Regions from separate parts of the Rossellomorea sp. NPDC071047 genome, predicted to be linked through region 2. Evidence: riboswitches for the same ligand, from Rfam matches in the RefSeq annotation. Region 2 holds a riboswitch; the other holds the start of a gene.
What was found. A riboswitch is a leader RNA that binds a small molecule or an ion and turns the genes downstream of it on or off. The one in region 2 is predicted to bind cyclic di-GMP.
Positions count from the first base shown of each region.

Region 1: another riboswitch for cyclic di-GMP. It lies ahead of ACQKFO_RS15385 (anti-repressor SinI family protein); the one in region 2 lies ahead of ACQKFO_RS21985 (EAL domain-containing protein).

Region 1 covers NZ_JBNNJT010000004.1:233,493-238,061, reverse strand. The annotation lists gene ACQKFO_RS15405 (hypothetical protein) at 98-394, shown strand; gene ACQKFO_RS15400 (class D sortase) at 546-1,154, opposite strand; gene ACQKFO_RS15395 (helix-turn-helix domain-containing protein) at 1,147-1,473, opposite strand; gene ACQKFO_RS15390 (hypothetical protein) at 1,704-2,405, shown strand; cyclic di-GMP riboswitch class I at 2,809-2,967, shown strand; gene ACQKFO_RS15385 (anti-repressor SinI family protein) at 3,001-3,138, shown strand; gene ACQKFO_RS15380 (helix-turn-helix domain-containing protein) at 3,172-3,492, opposite strand; gene ACQKFO_RS15375 (YwpF-like family protein) at 3,590-4,030, opposite strand; gene ACQKFO_RS15370 (single-stranded DNA-binding protein) at 4,298-4,569, shown strand, end outside.
Region 2 covers NZ_JBNNJT010000009.1:15,450-20,018, forward strand. The annotation lists gene ACQKFO_RS21975 (P1 family peptidase) at 1-1,000, shown strand, start outside; gene ACQKFO_RS21980 (DNA-3-methyladenine glycosylase) at 1,103-1,687, shown strand; cyclic di-GMP riboswitch class II at 1,787-1,867, shown strand; gene ACQKFO_RS21985 (EAL domain-containing protein) at 1,925-2,635, shown strand; gene ACQKFO_RS21990 (ABC transporter permease subunit) at 2,776-4,569, shown strand, end outside.

The sequences.
Region 1 (4,569 bases), on a different contig from region 2:
AATATGCAAGTAAATTCATTTTCAGGGAATGCTAACGAAAGACCAAAGTATCGGTCTTACATTAACTAACATACACGTTAGAAAGGAGTAATACATCATGAGCAAAAAATTATTATCCATTCTTGGTGGATCAGCACTTGCTGCCATGCTTCTTGTAGGATGTAACGCAAATCAGGAGCCACCTCCGGAAGATGAGGCACCAACAGAAGAAGAAGTGCCGGAAGATGATGGCATGAACGAAGATAACGGGGACATGGGTGAAGAAAACCTCCCTGAGACAGAGGACAAAAACGAGCAAGGCGACAAAGATGCAGCGAAGGATAATAACACACCTGAAGAAGACGCTGTAGAAGATGATAAGGATATGCAGGATCAGGATAAGAAGGACGAGTAGTCATTTCAACGTACAGAGGCAGCTTAGTGTTGTCTCTGTTTTAATTTTTGAATCATACTCCCACAAAAAAAGAGAAGATGTAATTCCTAATGGGTTTCTTTAAGGAGATTAGAAGACAAAATGATTGATCTTCACACCAAAGGTTAACTTTTTAGTGAATTCTTATAGCCTCAATAATATATCGTTCGGATGAAGCACCAATAAAGGTAAAAGGATAGCAAGTAGAAAGAGTCAGAATTTCCTTGGGACGGGTTGCCCGAATAACCGACGTGTCACTTTCATCTACAATATAAGTTTTAAAAATTTCATAGGAGAAGGTTCCCATGGGCATAACTATGGAAAGTATATCTCCGTGCTCGAGTTCACCAATATTTCTGAATACCGTATCCCTATGCCCGGCCAAAAATATTTGATCCTTCTGTTCCGGTAGTGACGTTGATGAATAATGACCTACCCCTTTCTTTAGTTCCTCCCCATCGGTTCCTTCAATGATTGCTACATCCCTTTCCAGTCTTGGAATATGTAAAACCCCAATGACATCCCCTTTTTCAAAGTGGTAATCAATTGAAGTTTGAGAGGATGTGATTGGTTCTGAACTCTTATGTACTGAAGAATTTTCCATAATACTTGCTTTTGCTTTCTCCAGAGCTTCATTTTCCGCTGCATCGTTACTTTTCATCTGAAGGAATGAATATATGACAAAAGAGAGCCCGCTAGATAAAATAAGTATCCCCAACATTAGAAAAACCTTTCTACTCATGATGTTTCCTCCTTTTATACTGAAAAAAAGAAAGAAATTCGTGGAATTCCTCTTTCGTTAAGCCCTGGTGAATGGCCTTCTCTAGTGGTTCAACCCATTCCTCATCTAAAAAAATTTTACTCTTATCAGATGAAAGAATATTTTCTAAAGAAGTATCTAAAGTAAGAGCGATTTTTTTGAGAACCTTAATGGAAGGATTCTTTTGAATTCCTCTTTCAATAGAACTTATATATGATTTAGAAACATTTGAATGATGAGCAAGCTCGTTTATCGTTAACCCTTTTAGTTCACGAAGATCTTTAATCTTATCACCTACCATATCGATAACTCCTTCACAATTCATTTAATTCATTATATAGAACAATTTTTATTTTATAAAGTACGAAATAAAGTGAATTCTAAAGGAATAAAGAGGAAAGTATCGATAACTACATTTTTTGAGGGGTATTTCAATATTTTTGAAGATTTTCATTTTACAAGTGAAATCTTATAATGAGTTAAGGTGTTCTTTAAAAAGAACAAATTTGTGGGTTCTGGGAGATGAAAAAAATGAATCAAAAAAGAATCGTCGTAATGTTATTAATCTTATTTTTTATCTCTGGAATAATGAATCATAAAACGTATGCAAATGAAGTAGATATCATATTAATACCTAACGAAAATTTCTTATTTAATATTTCGAACATGAAGCCGGGTGATTGGGCAGAGAGGGAATTGAAGATTAAAAATGGCGGGGAGAAAAATTTTAACTACTCCATTCGCGTCGATAATAAACAATCTGACAGGAAACTATTTAACGAATTGGAATTGAAGGTGTTTGAAGGAGATAAATCCAATTTAATCTATGATAATCAATTAAAGAATTTCAATGGGTTTAAGCCAAAGCAATTAAAAAAAGGTGCGACTGACAGTTTATTTTTCCGGGTTGAAATGCCATATGAATTAGGGAATGAATTTCAGCAAACATCAGCATATTTTGAAATCGTGATTGTAGCATCTGAAACTACAACGACTACGCCTCCAGAGGATTCTAATGATCCGGTAAAGCAACCAGACAGTAATGATAAGCCCACCCCGATAAACACGGGAACAAATGAAACCCAATCTTCGCCAATATCATCACAAGGCCCAAAACTACCTAACACTGCAACCAACCTTTACCTGCTATTAACGGTAGGTTTTATATTAACTACAACAGGATTAGCACTAATATATGTAAATAGACGTTTATCTAAGAATAAAGAAACATAACCTGAATGAAGAGGTGACCCCATGTACAAAAAAATATGTAGACGATGTACAAGACCATCTTATAGTAGCACTGAAACGGGAGAATGGGTTTGTCCTACCTGTAAATTTGACTTATCCGATCAGCCATTCTATGATTCTAGTAATTACCAAAATATTAATGATAAAGTCCTTCCTCTTAAAAGGAAGTTAGAGGCATATAAAAATAGCATGAATTCGTAGTTTTTCGACAAAGATCAACATGCTTTTACACGATTTATTAATCGCAACATAGTTATATTTTTGTAAATGTCAGATTATAGTCGAATGTGTAGGAAAAAAGTGTAAATTAAATTAACAGAATTGACAAAAAACAACAAATACCCTGAAAGTTTATTAGTATAATCGAATTAGTTCGAAGGGAAGAGTCAGATAAAGGCAAACTTATTGAAAAATAAGGACGCAAAGTCACAGATCTAAGGTGGGAAAGTAGGCATATCTTCATAAATATCATGAATATAATGAAAAGAAAATATTGATGAAGAAGGTGTGTTTATTTGATAACTATGATGGCTGGATTGCCTGGAATACATACATGTATTTTGGGAGGGTATTTATATTGACAAATCGTGAACTTGATCTTGAATGGATGGAACTAATTAAACAAGCCTTAGACGCCGGAATTTCTAAATCAGAAATCAGAGAATTTCTTCAAAACCATCCCCAGGAAGTGAAATCAGAGTATAAAGTGATTTAATTAAATAAAGTCTTGCGAATCCCTCGCAAGACTTTATTTATTGCCTAATTTCCACTTATTAAACTCAATGAACTCACGGAACTGCTCTTTTGTAATACCGGAATCCATAGCTTCTTCTGCAATCTTAAGCCACTCATGATCGATATTTTGATCATCTGGTAGATCGTGTAAAAGAGCATCCATCGGAATCCCTAAAGCAGCTGAAACTTTCTCAAGGAATTGAATAGAAGGGTTTTGTTGAAGGTTACGCTCTATTGAACTCAAATAAGACTTTGCAACACCGGCTTTATCAGCAAGCTCTGTCATGGACATGCGTTTTTCTTGTCTGTATTTCTTTACTCTTTCTCCAATCACAAGAGAACACCTACCTAAGAACTTCAATTAAGAAGTCACAATATTAAATACAATTATATCATAATGACTCATACGGATATTACATAATTTCGCACAATTAGACGCTCGGTTTTGCCGTTGCTGGAATCCTTGGCTTCGATACCATTTTCTCACGGAATTCCCGGATGAGTTCTTCCCCCGAATATCCTTTTTGCACTAAGTCATCAAGGAGTAATTCTGCATATTCATTCCGCTGTTTCTTCAATTTACCCTCAAACATAATACTGATATGCTCATCCATCTCTTTAATACAACGGATTGTAGTCATGAAAGCAGCAGGATCATTGGCTTTATGGGAAATCACGACCTGGATTTCCAAATCTTCCTTGCTTTGCTGAGCCTCTTGAAAGAACTCGATATATTCATTGGACAAATATGTTTCGACAAGCCACGTACTCTGTCCATCCTCTTTATTAATAATCAGACCGTCCACTATCTCAAAGTCATGCAGTTCATCGTTCTCCACTACTTGCAGTGAAATAACTTTAAAGGTTTTCATGAACGAACATCTCCCATTTAAAGGTTTTATAAAATTATATCATAGTAGGAATTGTTTCCCTAACAAATTCCCCGATGAAAAAAAAGGACGAAAGATGCAATTTTGTGATTTTGAACCTGATTTTGAGAGAAAAGTTGAAAATCTCCCTAGGCGAATTTCCGAAATTCAAGCCATTTTTGCCTCGAATTTCGGAAATTCACGATTTTACAGGATGAGACAGAAGATTGTAAGATGAAAGCAGCTTAAGAGAAAGGAGGAAAGAATTCATTGATCAACCAAGTGACCCTCGTTGGAAGGCTTACCAAGGATCCTGAAACAAGAAAAACATTGGAAGGGAAATCGATACTTAACGCTACGATAGCTGTGAATCGTAACTACAAGAATCAAAAAGGCCAAATTGATACAGACTTTGTGCTCTGCACCGTATGGAACCGGGCTGCAGACAATATGGAGAAATACTGCCGGAAGGGATCTGTCGTTGGAGTGACCGGTCGCATTCAAACCCGCTATTATGATAATGATCAGGGAAAACGGACGTA
Region 2 (4,569 bases):
TGGGAAGTATAACAGCATTACCGATATTGAGGGAGTGAAGGTCGGACATAAAACCCTTCACTATGAGCATGAAGGTACCGTGGTACGAACAGGAGTAACGGCGATTTTACCTCATGGGGGCAATCTGTATCGTGATAAAGTATGGGCGGGTTGCCATGTAATCAATGGCTTTGGAAAAACAGTCGGGACGATTCAAATGGAGGAACTTGGTGTCCTTGAAAGTCCGATTCTCTTGACGAATACTCTTTCCGTTGGGGATGTGTTAAAAGGGACGGTTCAATATATGCTGGATGAAACACCTGAAATTGGCGACACAACTGGCACAGTAAATGTAGTTGTAGGAGAATGCAATGATGGGTTTCTTAATGATATCCGCGGCCTGCATGTAAAGGCTGGGGATGCCAGGGAAGCCATTCTTCACGCACATTCGGGACCCGTCGATGAAGGGTGCATAGGAGCGGGAACGGGAATGCTTTGCTTAGGGTATAAAGGTGGTATAGGAACGAGTTCCAGGGAGTATGCCTTTGGTGATGAGAAGTATACGGTGGGAGCCCTCGTATTAACGAATTTCGGTCAGAAGAGAGATCTAAGGCTTCCCATTCCTAACATAGGGGAGGATCAAAATACGCCAGATGGATCAATCATGATCATCCTGGCGACGGATGCACCTCTAAATGAAAGGCAGCTTAAACGATTGGCGAAGCGTGCTTCATTCGGCCTTTCAAGAACTGGTTCGTATGCAGCCCATGGGAGTGGTGATGTTGTTCTTGCGTTTTCTACTGCACATCGCATTCCACATCAGCCTTCGAGTGATAACACGATTCCTTACAGTTTCATTAAAGAAGACGGACCGATCATCTCTACATTATTTGAAATGACAGTCGATTGCGTAGAAGAAGCCATATGGAACTCTCTCTGTAAAGCGGAAACCACAACGGGCAGGAATGGAAGGAAAGTGGAAGCGATACCTTTAGATTTGCTTTATGGACTGATGAAATAAGACATAAACCTTTTTTCTTATTAGAATATTATTTAAGCATCAAACTTATGGGGTATACCATACATATGCGTACGAATTATTTGGTTGAAGGAAGTGACAGTCATGAATGATACCCCTATGCCTCTTTCGTTTTACCAACAGCCCACTTTGGAACTTGCTAAGTCGTTGTTGGGATGTTTGTTAGTGAAAGAGACGGAGGAGGGAACAGCTTCAGGTTATATAGTGGAAACGGAAGCGTATTTAGGGCCAAAAGATCGAGCGGCTCACAGCTATGGAAATAGACGGACGAAGCGGACGGAAGTCATGTTTCATGAAGCCGGCAGGATCTATACATATGTTATGCATACTCACTGCCTGGTCAATGTAGTGAGCGGGGAAAAAGAAAAACCCGAAGCGATTCTCATTAGAGCGGTCGAACCCCTTGACGGCTTGGAGCTAATGGAAAGAAGAAGGTCGGGTCATGTGAAAAAAAATTGGACAAATGGTCCGGGAAAGCTGACAAAAGCATTAGGCATAACCATGGAGGATTACGGGGGCAGCTTCCTGGAACCCCCTCTCATCATCTCAAAGGGATACCGGCCTGAAGACATCGTGGAGGGAAAACGAATCGGGATTGATAATACTGGTGAAGCCAGGGATTATCCGTGGAGGTTCTGGGTAAAGGGGAATTCTTATGTATCAAGATAATTATTTTTGAGAATTTTCTAATAATCAATTAAAAAATAAACCATAAGTACTATGTTTGTGGTATATTTTTCTTGTGAGATAAAAATCATATACTGACAATTCGAATGGGAGCTTTGAACCTAAATGATAGATGGGCGCTTACATTTAGGGGAGCTAGTAGCGCAACCGGCCACATACGAACGTAGGAATACGTTTTTGTGTGGTTTTTTTATAAACTATAGAGAGTATAGGGGTCCTATGAATATCTTTACTATTTTTCAAAACGACTATATTTATCATGATTTTCAGCCCTTATATGAAATGGGCGAGCATCAAACCCTCTATGCATATGAGGGCCTGTTACGAAACAAGTATAACGAAAATCCCGAAAGTGTTTTTCAGTCTGCGATGAAAGCGAATATCTTGTATAAGCTTGATACGTTATCCATTTCAAAAGCTCTTGAAAGCTTTTCAAAGAATGGACTGAAAAACTGTAAGTTATTTCTTAATATTTATATCACGACGATTCTTCACCCAAGCTTTCATACCTATTTTTATGATCTCATGAAGAAACACCCTGATATAAAGGGGCGGCTTGTGCTGGAGATTAATGAATCGAGTGCTGAAGAGCTGTGGCAGAACCCACTATTAAAAGAGTCTCTCAAAGAACTTAAGCAATATGGTGTTTGGTATGCGATTGATGATTTTGGTCAAGGGACTTCCTCCATCAAGAAATCCATTGAATATGAACCTGAAATCATTAAGCTGGATCGCTATTTTGCTTTGAATCTGGCTCAAGACGATAAGAAAAAACGATTCCTTTCCTTTTTTAATCAATTCTATGGTAAGGATACGCTAATTGTGTTAGAAGGCATTGAAACCAAACAGGATATGCAAGTGGCAAAGGATATTGGGATTACAATCGGGCAAGGCTATTATCTGGGAAGGCCGAGTCGATTATTAGCTTAAATGAGAAGGGTGACTCTGAAATGTAGGAGTCACCTTTTTTCGTGGACATCTGCTGCGAGATTGTCCGAATTAAAATAAAATTGAAAATATTTAACATTTCCATTAAACTGAGGAAAAAGAGAAAAAAAGGGGATCAGGGTATGAGGCTTCTCACATTTCCGCTGAAATTTATGTTCTATTATATTCTCGGATTAATCGGTATTTTAGCCGTGAGTATTGCTCCTGAAGTATTTAAGGAGAAGGGTCTGTATAATTTTGTCGGGTTCTTGGAAGAGTTTTTTAAGTTTGTTTTTGTATTTATGGACGGGGAAAATTGGAGCTATTCCTATAAAGGGATAACCGTCGATTTTCTGGACATGCTTTGGGGACCTTATCTGTATTCTTTACAGATTATCGCTGGAGCATTGGGCTTAGGCCTGGGAATAGCCTTCATCCTTACCATTTTCACAGTGTTTTTGCCCCAATGGGTTACGTCTTCTCTAAAGAAAGTATTAAACCTCTTTGAGACGGTGCCTGACTTAATGTTTGCGTTTATGCTTCAGCTTCTCATTGTCTATGTAATTAAATATTTTGGCGTGGAACTGATGAATTTCACGGAGTATGGGGAAGAAAAGATCTTTCTTGCACCAATCATCACATTATCGATCATTCCCATGATCTCTTTCTTTCGAATTCTTCTTTTTATTACAGAAGAAGAAATGCTTAAACCACATATTGAATTTGCCCAAAGTAAAGGAATGTCGAAAGGCAGAATTCTCTTTGCTCACGTATTGAAAAATATTTCTCCCAGTCTGTTTTATCATGGAAAGCTGATCATATGGGGGATGCTTTCTAGCTTATTCATCATTGAAACGATTTTCAATATGAGAGGAATCACGTATTATATCGTCCAGGACTTCAGACCAATGGTCATAGCCATCTCACTGATTATGATATACACGCCTTTTTTTGTCGTGTATCAAGGTGTATATCTATGGATCAATCGGGAGGGAAGCGTCGATCATACCAAATATAAAAAGGATAAAATAAAGTGGAGAGAATGGAAGATATGGAGCTGGCTTTCTACTATTAGACGGCTTTGGTGGCAGCATATGCATAATGGGAAGTTTGCTATCGGGTTTAGTGTCATCTTTCTCTTGATTGCTCTCAGTTTCCTTTATCCAATACTGAAAGATGAGCCGATTAAACAAATTCAGTTTATGAAGAACGATGAGGGACGAATTATCAGTGCCCCTCCACATAAGCCATTCGGAGAGATGATCCTGGGCTCGGATTTCTTCGGGTATAGCATCCTCGACCAACTGATTGTCGGGGCAAAGTATACCCTCCTCTTTGCACTGGTTGTCGCGTCTCTAAGGGTGATAGGTGGATTCTATCTTGGAGTAGCCTATCATTTTCATCTGAAAGAAAATAGGAAGAATTGGCTTGATCGGATGGTGGATTCCATTCATTTCCTGCCTTTGAGTCTTATTGCGTATCTTCTATTAAGACCTGTTCTTTGGGGATTGCCCGTTTTAGGATGGGATCACTCCATCTTTGAAAGACTCGTTTTTGAAGCTGTCGTCTTGACGATTCTTGTGCTGCCGTTAACGACGGTGTTAATAGGGAATGAACTGAAGTTATTAGGAAAACAGGATTTTGTTCTGTCGGCGAAGCTCTTAGGGGGAAGTAATCGACATTTGCTGTGGACGCATCTATTCCCTCATTTGGCACCTAGATTATTTATTATATGGGGACAGCAGTTTATCCAAACGCTTCTCATTCTAGTGCATCTGGGATTATTTCATCTGTTCTTGGGGGGAACGATCATCACAGGAGGACTGGTACCCGATCCTCCGAAATCAGGAACATTTGAATGGTCAGGTCTGATCAGTTCCACCAAAGATTCCCTGATGACCGGAAAGTACTGGATTGTCATTGCTCCGTTAGCGGCA